Regions from separate parts of the Paraburkholderia sp. GAS448 genome, predicted to be linked through region 1. Evidence: predicted binding sites of a transcription regulator. Region 1 holds the regulator's gene; the other holds the start of a gene.

Region 1 (4,518 bases):
TTCGAGCACCGGCTGCACGGTGCGCACGACGAACGGCAGACCGATAAACGTCAGCGCCACCAGCACACCTAAAGGGGTGAACGCGATCTTGATGCCGAGCGGCACGAGAAACTGTCCAAGCCAGCCGTTGCTGGAGTAGACCGCGGCGAGCGAAATGCCCGCGACCGAGGTCGGCAGCGCGAACGGCAGATCGACGACCGCATCGACGATCCGCTTGAACGGAAACGTATAGCGCACCAGCACCCATGCGACCAGAAAGCCGAATACTGCGTTGATCAACGCGCCGCCGAGTGCGGCAAGGAAGGTCAGCCGGTACGACGCGAGCACCCGCGGCGACGCGACGGCGCGCACGAACTGCTCCCAGTCGAGGGTGGCGGTCTTCAGGAAGGTCGCCGCCAGCGGGATCAGCACCACGAGGCTCAGATACGCCACCGTGATGCCGAGTGTCAGGCCGAAGCCGGGTAACGCGCCCGGCTTGCGGAAGGTCAACGTCGTCATGCTGAATGCCCTTGTTACTCGATCACTGCGGCTGATAGATCGAATCGAAGATGCCGCCATCTGCGAAGTGCGTCTTCTGCGCGTTCGCCCAGCCGCCGAAGCTGTCGTCCACCGTGTACAGCTTCAACTTCGGAAACTTCGACGTGAGCGCGGCCGGCACCTTGTTCGAACGCGGTCGGTAGAAGTTCTTCGCGGCGATCTCCTGACCTTCGTCGCTATAGAGGAAGTTCAGGTACGCCTCGGCGAGCCTGCGCGTGCCGTGTTTGTCGACCACCTTGTCCACCACGGCAACCGGCGGCTCGGCCAGGATGCTCGCCGAAGGCACGACGATCTCGAACCGGTCCGGTCCGAATTCCTTCAGCGACAGAAACGCCTCGTTTTCCCACGCGATCAGTACGTCGCCGATGTCGCGCTGCACGAAGCTGGTCGTGGCGCCGCGGGCACCCGAGTCGAGTACGCCTGCATTCCTGTAAAGCTTGCTGACGAATTCCTTCGCCTTCTGGTCGTTGCCGCCCGGCAGATGCGCGGCGTAGGCCCACGCGGCCAGGTAGTTCCAGCGGGCGCCGCCGGAAGTTTTCGGGTTCGGCGTCACGATCGATACGCCCGGCTTGATCAGGTCGTCCCAGTCCTTGATGTGCTTCGGGTTGCCCTTGCGCACGAGAAACACAATGGTCGACGTGTACGGCGATGCGTTATCCGGCAGACGTTTCTGCCAGCCCTTGTCGATGAGACCCTTGCCGGCGAGCGCGTCGATGTCGTAAGCGAGCGCGAGCGTCACGACGTCCGCCTGCAGACCGTCTAGCACCGAGCGCGCCTGCGCGCCCGAGCCGCCGTGCGACTGCCTGAAGGTGACCGATTCACCGGTCTTTGCCTTCCACTCCTTGCCAAACGCCTGATTGACATCCTGATACAGCTCGCGCGTCGGGTCGTACGACACATTGAGGAGCGTTCCATCCGCCGCCTGGGCGTGGCCGGCGAAACCCGCCGCCGCCGAGATACCCAGCGCAAGTGCCGTTACGACTTTGCGCGTCCTGCCTGCCAGCCCCGAATATCCGACCATCCGCTTTCTCCGTGTTCTTTGTGTTGATGCAGCGTTGGTTTGCATCGATTGCGGGCCAGTCTATCGAACGGCTTTCATCATTAAAAATAATTGTTCTTCATTTTTTAATACGAAAAAGTGCTAATGACAGACGGGCGCGGCGTTCCAGCACGAAAACGTCTGTGACGACGTCCGAAACCGGCGTTACAACGACACCGCCGGAGCCGAACCTAAAGTAAAGCTTGAAATGCGTCGGATACTGTATAAAAATACAGTCACCTGTCTATCCATACAGTGGCGCCATGACCAAACTCACCGCACGACAGCAGCAGGTTTTCGATCTGATTCGCCGGGCCATCGAGCGCACGGGCTTTCCGCCCACCCGCGCGGAAATTGCCGCCGAACTCGGTTTCAGCTCGGCCAACTCGGCGGAAGAGCATCTGCGCGCACTGGCGCGCAAGGGCGTGATCGAACTGGCCGCGGGCGCTTCGCGCGGCATCAGGCTGCTGTCCGGCTCGGACGACAGCCCCTATCAGTTCACACTTCCGCACTCGAGCATCATGCAGCTGTCGCTGCCGCTGATCGGCCGGGTGGCGGCCGGCAGCCCGATCCTGGCTCAGGAGCACATCTCGCAGCACTACGCGTGCGACCCGGCGCTCTTCTCGAGCAAACCGGATTACCTGCTGAAAGTACGTGGGCTGTCGATGCGGGACGCGGGCATCTTCGACGGCGATCTGCTGGCCGTTCAAAAGAAGAGCGAAGCGAAAGACGGCCAGATCATCGTCGCGCGGCTCGGCGACGATGTCACGGTGAAGCGGCTGAAGCGCCGGCCAGACGGCATCGAGCTGATCGCCGAGAACCCGGACTACGAAAACATCTTTGTACAGGCCGGCAGCGCCGAATTTGCGCTCGAAGGCATTGCGGTTGGGCTGATTCGCCCGACCGAATTCTGAATCTCGCCAGGAGAGTCTCATGGAACGCCTTGCCCGCCTGATCCCGTTTCGCCAGTTCGGCCGTCTGCGTCATCTGCGCAACATCGTCCCATGCGCACCGCTCGAGGCAATTCCCACGCCGTCGCTCTTCGGGCGCGACGCGACAGCCGAGGCGTCCAGTGCTTCGCGCCTGCCGTCCGCCCTGCCGGCCTTCGCGCGGGTATCGCTGAATTCCGGACTTAACGCGGAACCCGCAAGGCGTGCACCGGTGCGCGTCTATCACGGACCGTCGCGGCTCATCATGGTGGGTACAGTGGATGCGGTCTGCCGCATGATCGACCGCTGCATCGCCGAAGAGCGGGCCGGCGTGCAAGGCGCACTGTTCGAGTGATAGGCGCTGTTCCGATGACCCACGGGCCGGAGGCGATTGCGCCGCAGATACGCTGCGACTGCGTCGTGGCCCGGCCCGACTTGCGGCTCAGGGGATCGTTTCCACATGGTTGCGGTCAACGTTAGATCACATCTGACAGAGGCCCACCCCCCATGGCTGTTTCAGCACCTCCAAAGAAGAAGCACCGTCCTTTTCGGTCGCTGGCGATTGCGGCCCTTGTGGTCGTGGTTGTGGCAGCGCTCATATACGGCTACGCCTCGCCCTATATCGCGCTCAACCGTCTCAAGCGCGCGGCCGACGCGCGCGATGCGGAAACGGTCAACGAATATGTCGACTTCCCGGCGCTGCGCGACAGTCTGAAACAACAGGTGACTGGCTTGCTCGTGCGGCGTCTCGACGGGCAGCACAACGGGAATCCGTTGGCCGCCATCGGCGCAATGATAGGCGTGGCCTTGATCGGTCCGCTGGTGGATGCCTATGCAACGCCGGATGGCGTCGCGGCACTGTTGAACGGCATGCCGCCGCGCGGCGAGCCCGGCGAGCGACCACCGGAGCCGCCATCGGCGGCATCGAATGAACCGTCCGGATCGGCAGGCTCAGCAGGAACGGCGGGAGCAACGCAAGCGCCCTCGCCTGCGCCACCCGCTGCACCGTCGTCTTCAGAGCAGCCGACCCCGCCGCAACCCCCGCAGACCACGGCGGGTTATCGCGGGATCAACGAGTTCGTCGTTACGTATCAGCACGGTGTCGGCGATACGCATTATTCGGCCATCCTGCGCCGCGACGGTCTGTTTTCATGGAAGCTGTCAGCCATTGATCTGAATGGCTGACGTAATACGTGCCTGATGTCACGCAGCGTGACGTCAGGCGGCTGTAGTCGTGGAGGCCGCAGCGGCAGCCTCCTGCTTCTGTTCGGCGGCTGAGGAACAGGCCACCAGAATGCTGCAGGAGACCCGGTCGAGAAGCGGCGTATTGCCCGCACCCATCCACCATCGCGAGAGTCCCGTCCGGCAACGATGGCCCACCACCACGAGGTCCACTTGCAGTTCGTTCGCGAGATTGGCGATTTCGTCGATCGGATGACCAAACGCAAAGTGGCCATGAGCCTGTACGCCGCGCTCGGTCAACCAGTTCACGCCTTCCTGAAGAATTTCGCGGGCCGTTTCTTCGAAACGACCGCATGCGACATCGGTCAGCAGGCCCGCGCTTTGTGCGATGCTCGATCTCATGTCGACCACGGACAGCAGATGCGTTTCCGCTTTCAGGTCCAGTGCGAGATCCGCACCGCAGCGCAGCGCCTTGCGGCCTTCGCGCGAGCCGTCGTAGCACAGCAGGATTTTTTTGTAGCTCGCCATGATCCTCTCCCCACCGCCCGATGCGGCTTCGCTTCAATCATGGTGCGCCGCAATTCCGCTTGCAAGGGATGGAAAACGCTTAGTGCGTCTCTACCGCGTTTGAGGGCATGCCGCAGCGCAAGAAACACCCGCCAGGCATCAGGGCGCCGCAAACGCAACGCAGCCAATGCCCCTAGAATGGGCAGCCTGGCCGGTTATTACGGCACACCTCATGCAGTGACTCATCCATGTCCGCAGCCGCGATTGAATTCGAGAACGTAGAGAAGCGTTATGGCGAGAAGACTGTCGTTGACGGCCTTTCGT
Region 2 (4,518 bases), on a different contig from region 1:
AACCGTACGATGACGGGCGTGGCAGCGGGCGCGGTGAACGCCACGAGCGTGGACGCGATCAACGGCAGCCAGCTGTATGCAAGCTCGGCGAGCGTGGCCGCGGGTCTGGGCGGCGGTTCGGTGGTGAACCCGGACGGCACGATCAGCGCGCCGAGCTACAGCGTGGGCGGCACGACGGTGCATAGCGTAGGCGATGCCGTCACCAACATTGATGGTCGTGTGACGGAGAACACGACTGACATCACGAAGATCCAGAACCAGCTCGGTGATGTCGGGACGGAACTGTCGGGCGCGGTGCAGTACGACCGCAACGCCGACGGTTCGGTGAACTTCAATTCGGTCACGCTGGGCGGAGCCCAGAGCGCAGGTCCCGTGGTCCTGACCAATGTCGCGAACGGCGCGAGCCAATACGACGCGGTGAACTTCGGCCAGCTGTCGGCGTTGCAGGACCAGGTGACGGATCTCAATGGACAGGTGTCGAATCTCAACACCCAGATGTCGAATGTCCAGCCCGGAAGCCCGTACTTCGACGCAACCGATGTTCCGTCGGCGAGCAGCGGCGATGGCGCGGAGGTCAATGCCGCGATACCTGGTACCGGCGTGGGCAGCACGGCCGCCGGTGCGGGTGCGGCTGCCTCGGGCAACTACGCCACGGTGATCGGCGCGAACGCCAGTGCGGCAGCGGACAACGCCGTGGCGGTCGGCGCCAGTGCGGCGGCGACGGGTGTCAACTCGACGGCAATCGGCACGGGCTCGCAGGCTGCCAATACGAACTCGGTCGCATTGGGTCAGGGTTCGTTGACCGACCGCGACAACTCGGTGTCGGTGGGCTCGGCGGGTAACGAACGCCAGATCACCAATGTCGCAGCAGGTACGGCGGCAACCGACGCGGTGAACGTGGGTCAGATGAACAGTTCGGTGGCGCAAGGCGTGCAGCAGGCCAACAACTACGCCGATCAGCGCTTCAACGAGGCCAACCGGGCGATTAACGACGTAGCCAAAAACGCCTATGCCGGTATCGCTGCGGCGATGGCCATGCCGAACATGACGCCGTCCGGTCCTGGCCGTACGATCGTCGCTGCCGGCGGGGCCACCTACAAGGGCGGCAGCGCTGCGGCAGTGGGCGCAACGTACCGTTCCCGGAACGGCAAGTGGCTGGTGAACGGCGCCGTATCGGTCACCTCGACGGGCGATGCAGGCGTGCGTGCTCAGGTCGGGTACGAGTTCTGATAAAGAACCAGGAACGGCAAATCAGGAAGTAAGAAGTCGCAGAAAGGTAATGTTGCACGGTCTTGCCGGTCACGGCAGACCGTGCTTTTTTTTGACACAGTGTATGTGGGTAAATTGAATTGAACGGTCCGCGCAGCGATATGGACAAGAAGCAGCCCCGGCCGCATTCGCAGCGGGGGATCGGAACACCAGTCGCGCGTCTTGTAGCATGCTTCCTGCAGCAGGATTCCTCCAACACGTACAGGTCAACGCATTTTCATACTGCTTCTCCGAATGGCTTCCTGGTTCTGTTCCTGATCGTTGAGCAACCCGGTCGAAGTCGGTGCAATCAGAGCAATGGCAAACTGGCATTGGCGGATGCCCCTGCCTGTCACTATCATGTAGGATGAAGTGTCTGCTTATCGGCGCGTCGATGCGGAGAGTGACCACGCGCCGTTTGCCAGGCCTTATTGGGTGGGCAGTATTGCTGTTTTGTGTCAGCGTGTAAGCAATTGGTAAAGTGATTGGCCACCCCAGCGCCGGGTAACCCCTTCTCATACCGCACGCGGTATACAGGACGTTAGTATGGCTTCTCTCACGATCCGTGTTCTACTCGCAGACGATCACCCGGCCATGCTCAGCGGTGTCGAACACGAGTTGTCGGTGATCAGCACGATCCAGTTGATCGGCTCTGCGCATAGTTCGACGGAATTGATCGCGCTCCTCGATGCAAAACCGTGCGACGTTCTCGTTTCCGACTACGCGATGCCGGCGGGCGAATACGGCGACGGCATCGCGCTATTTTCCCTGATCCAACGGCGCTATCCGTCTGTCAAACTCGTAGTGCTTACCATGCTGGACAATCCGGCGGTGCTGCGCGCACTCGTGAAGCAAGGCATATTGTGCATCGTCAGTAAATCCGATGCTGTCAGCCACCTTGTTCCTGCTGTACATACCGCCTAAAGCGGTGGCAAGTACTACTCACCGAGGGTCGAAGAGATCGTTCAGTCGATCGACTGGAATCGTCGTGGCCGCGGCTCGACGGACGTTCTCAGCCAGCGCGAATCCGAAGTTGTGCGCCTGTTTGCGTCTGGTTTGACTATCAATGAGATCGCAGACCGGCTGTGTCGCAGCAAGAAGACGATCAGCTCGCAAAAATCGAAGGCGATGGAAAAGCTCGGCATTGACCGGGACGTCGATCTGCTGCGCTACGCGATGGAAAACGGCATGGTGTCTTCGTCCGAGCGGACGTCCAGCGGCGAACCCGATATGCCTCTGCCGGAGGGGGGCATGCCTCCTGTTGCCTCGAAAACCTGATTCGCCCCAACCGATGCGGCGAATGACTGCTTACTCGCGTGCCAGATGGCCAGCCTGTCGGCAAGCGGTCATCATGCGATTCGCCTCGACGCGCAACGCGTCGTCAGGCTGCTGGCGAAGTCGCGCAGTGCGCGCGCAAAGGGCAGGGGGACAGGCGGGCGCCGTCATGCTGCGTGAAGTCTGGCGCGGGCGATTGTCGTCGATGCACGGCGTGAAGGACTTGGGAATCTGGCGCCCAGGTAACTCCTGGCTGTCAAAACCCTGCCGCTGACCTGCTATGATGGCTGTACATATATACAGCTATCGTCTGAATGCCCGTGCTGACGGATTCTCCCGATCCTCACTACTATCTGCGAAATTTCCAGCGCGCGCTGGCGTGGGTCGACGAGCGCTACGACGACCTGCTCGATCCGACCGAACAAGCTTTCGTGCAAGCGTTTGACAGCCTGCCGCTGGCGTCGCAGGCGCTCCTCGTGCGCATGCTGATGCGCAAGGGGCCGCTCTTTCGCGCAAGCAGGCTTGTCTACAGCGAAATAGGTTGCCCGCTGGCGGCTGCGCAGCCGCTCGTCGCGCGCGGCTTCATCGATCCGGACCCGCTCCTCACGCTCGACGAACTGTTCAGCGTCTGCACCCGGCCCGAACTGACCAGCATGTTTCCCGACGTCGCCGCCCGATCCAGCATCCGCAAGGCGGATCTGCTCGCGCAGTTGCGCGAACGGCATGGCGAAGCGAGACCCTTCGCGCTCTGGTGCACGCAATCATCCGACCGTGTGCTGCGGGTGACCGTCACGCCGTTGTGCGACCGTCTGCGGCTGATGTTTTTCGGCAACCTGCATCAGGACTGGTCGGAGTTCGTGCTTGCGGATCTCGGCGTGTTTCAGTACGAAACGGTAGCGTTCCCGCCGTCGTCGCGGGCGTTTCAGCAGCGCGCGGATATCGATGTCTATCTTGCGCTGCACGCATGCCGTGAAGCGCTCGATGCCTGGCCGGATGACGAACCGCTCGACCCGCTGCTGTCATCCATCGATACCTGTTCCAGCGCGAACGCCTGGCTCGAGACGCGCCGCGCCAGGCTGCTGTTCCGCATCGGCCAGCATTGCGAGCGTCGGCAGGACTGGGCGACTGCGCTGTCGGTCTACGAAGGGTGTCTGTGGCCGGGGGCACGTCACCGGCGCATACGGGTGCTCGAGCGCGGCGGCCACTTCGAGCAGGCGCTCGCGCTTGCGGCGCAGGCTGTTGATGCGCCCGAGAGCGACGAAGAAAGGCAGCGCGTGGCGCGCATGCTACCGCGGCTGCAACGGCGGGTGGGGCAGACGGTCCCGCGTCCGGCCAGGGCGCGCGCGATTGCGCGCAGCGTGCTCACGCTTGCGCGACCGGCGGAACCCGTCAACGTCGAAGCGGTGGCGCGCGATCATCTGGGCTGCGTCGAGGCGCCGGTTCACTACGTCGAAAACGCGCTGATCAATTCGCTGTTCGGTCTGCTGTGCTGGGAGCCGGTTTTTGCGGCGATCCCCGGCGCCTTTTTTCACCCGTTCCAGCGCGGCCCGGCGGATCTGCACGCGCCCGACTTCCACGCGCGCCGCGCCGCGCAATTCGCCGGCTGCCTCGCCCAGCTCGACAGTACGCGATATCGCGACACCATCCTGCGTCACTTCGAATCCAAGGCCGGTCTGCAGTCGCCGTTCGTCTTCTGGGGGCTGCTCACGCCGGAACTGCTGACGCTCGCGCTCGACTGTCTGCCTGCCGCGCATCTGAAGCGCTGGTTTGAACGCCTGCTCGTGGACATCAGAAGCAACCGTTCGGGCCTGCCGGATCTCATCCAGTTCTGGCCTGCCGAGCGACGGTACGAGCTGATCGAGGTGAAGGGTCCTGGCGACCGTCTTCAGGACAACCAGATCCGCTGGCTGGAATACTGCGTCGAGCACGATATGCCGGTGCGCGTGCTCGACGTGCGCTGGGCTGATGACGCACGCGCCGACGCTCGCGTTGAGG

The links. Region 1 encodes LexA, which represses DNA repair genes until DNA is damaged. Its sites were predicted from a motif close to ACTGTATNNNNATACAGT; they were not measured.
Region 2: the regulator LexA is predicted to act here: its motif matches at 2,810-2,827, upstream of P3T23_RS45895 (VRR-NUC domain-containing protein).

Annotation. Positions count from the first base shown of each region.
Region 1 is NZ_JBNDKT010000003.1:434,423-438,940, reverse strand. It holds gene cysT (sulfate ABC transporter permease subunit CysT) at 1-498, opposite strand, end outside; gene P3T23_RS08420 (sulfate ABC transporter substrate-binding protein) at 521-1,558, opposite strand; gene lexA (transcriptional repressor LexA) at 1,840-2,490, shown strand; gene P3T23_RS08410 (hypothetical protein) at 2,510-2,860, shown strand; gene P3T23_RS08405 (DUF2939 domain-containing protein) at 3,013-3,690, shown strand; gene P3T23_RS08400 (universal stress protein) at 3,724-4,215, opposite strand; gene nodI (nodulation factor ABC transporter ATP-binding protein NodI) at 4,443-4,518, shown strand, end outside.
Region 2 is NZ_JBNDKT010000080.1:555-5,072, forward strand. It holds partial or broken gene P3T23_RS45885 (YadA family autotransporter adhesin) at 1-1,230, shown strand, start outside; partial or broken gene P3T23_RS45890 (response regulator) at 1,795-2,526, shown strand; gene P3T23_RS45895 (VRR-NUC domain-containing protein) at 2,838-4,518, shown strand, end outside.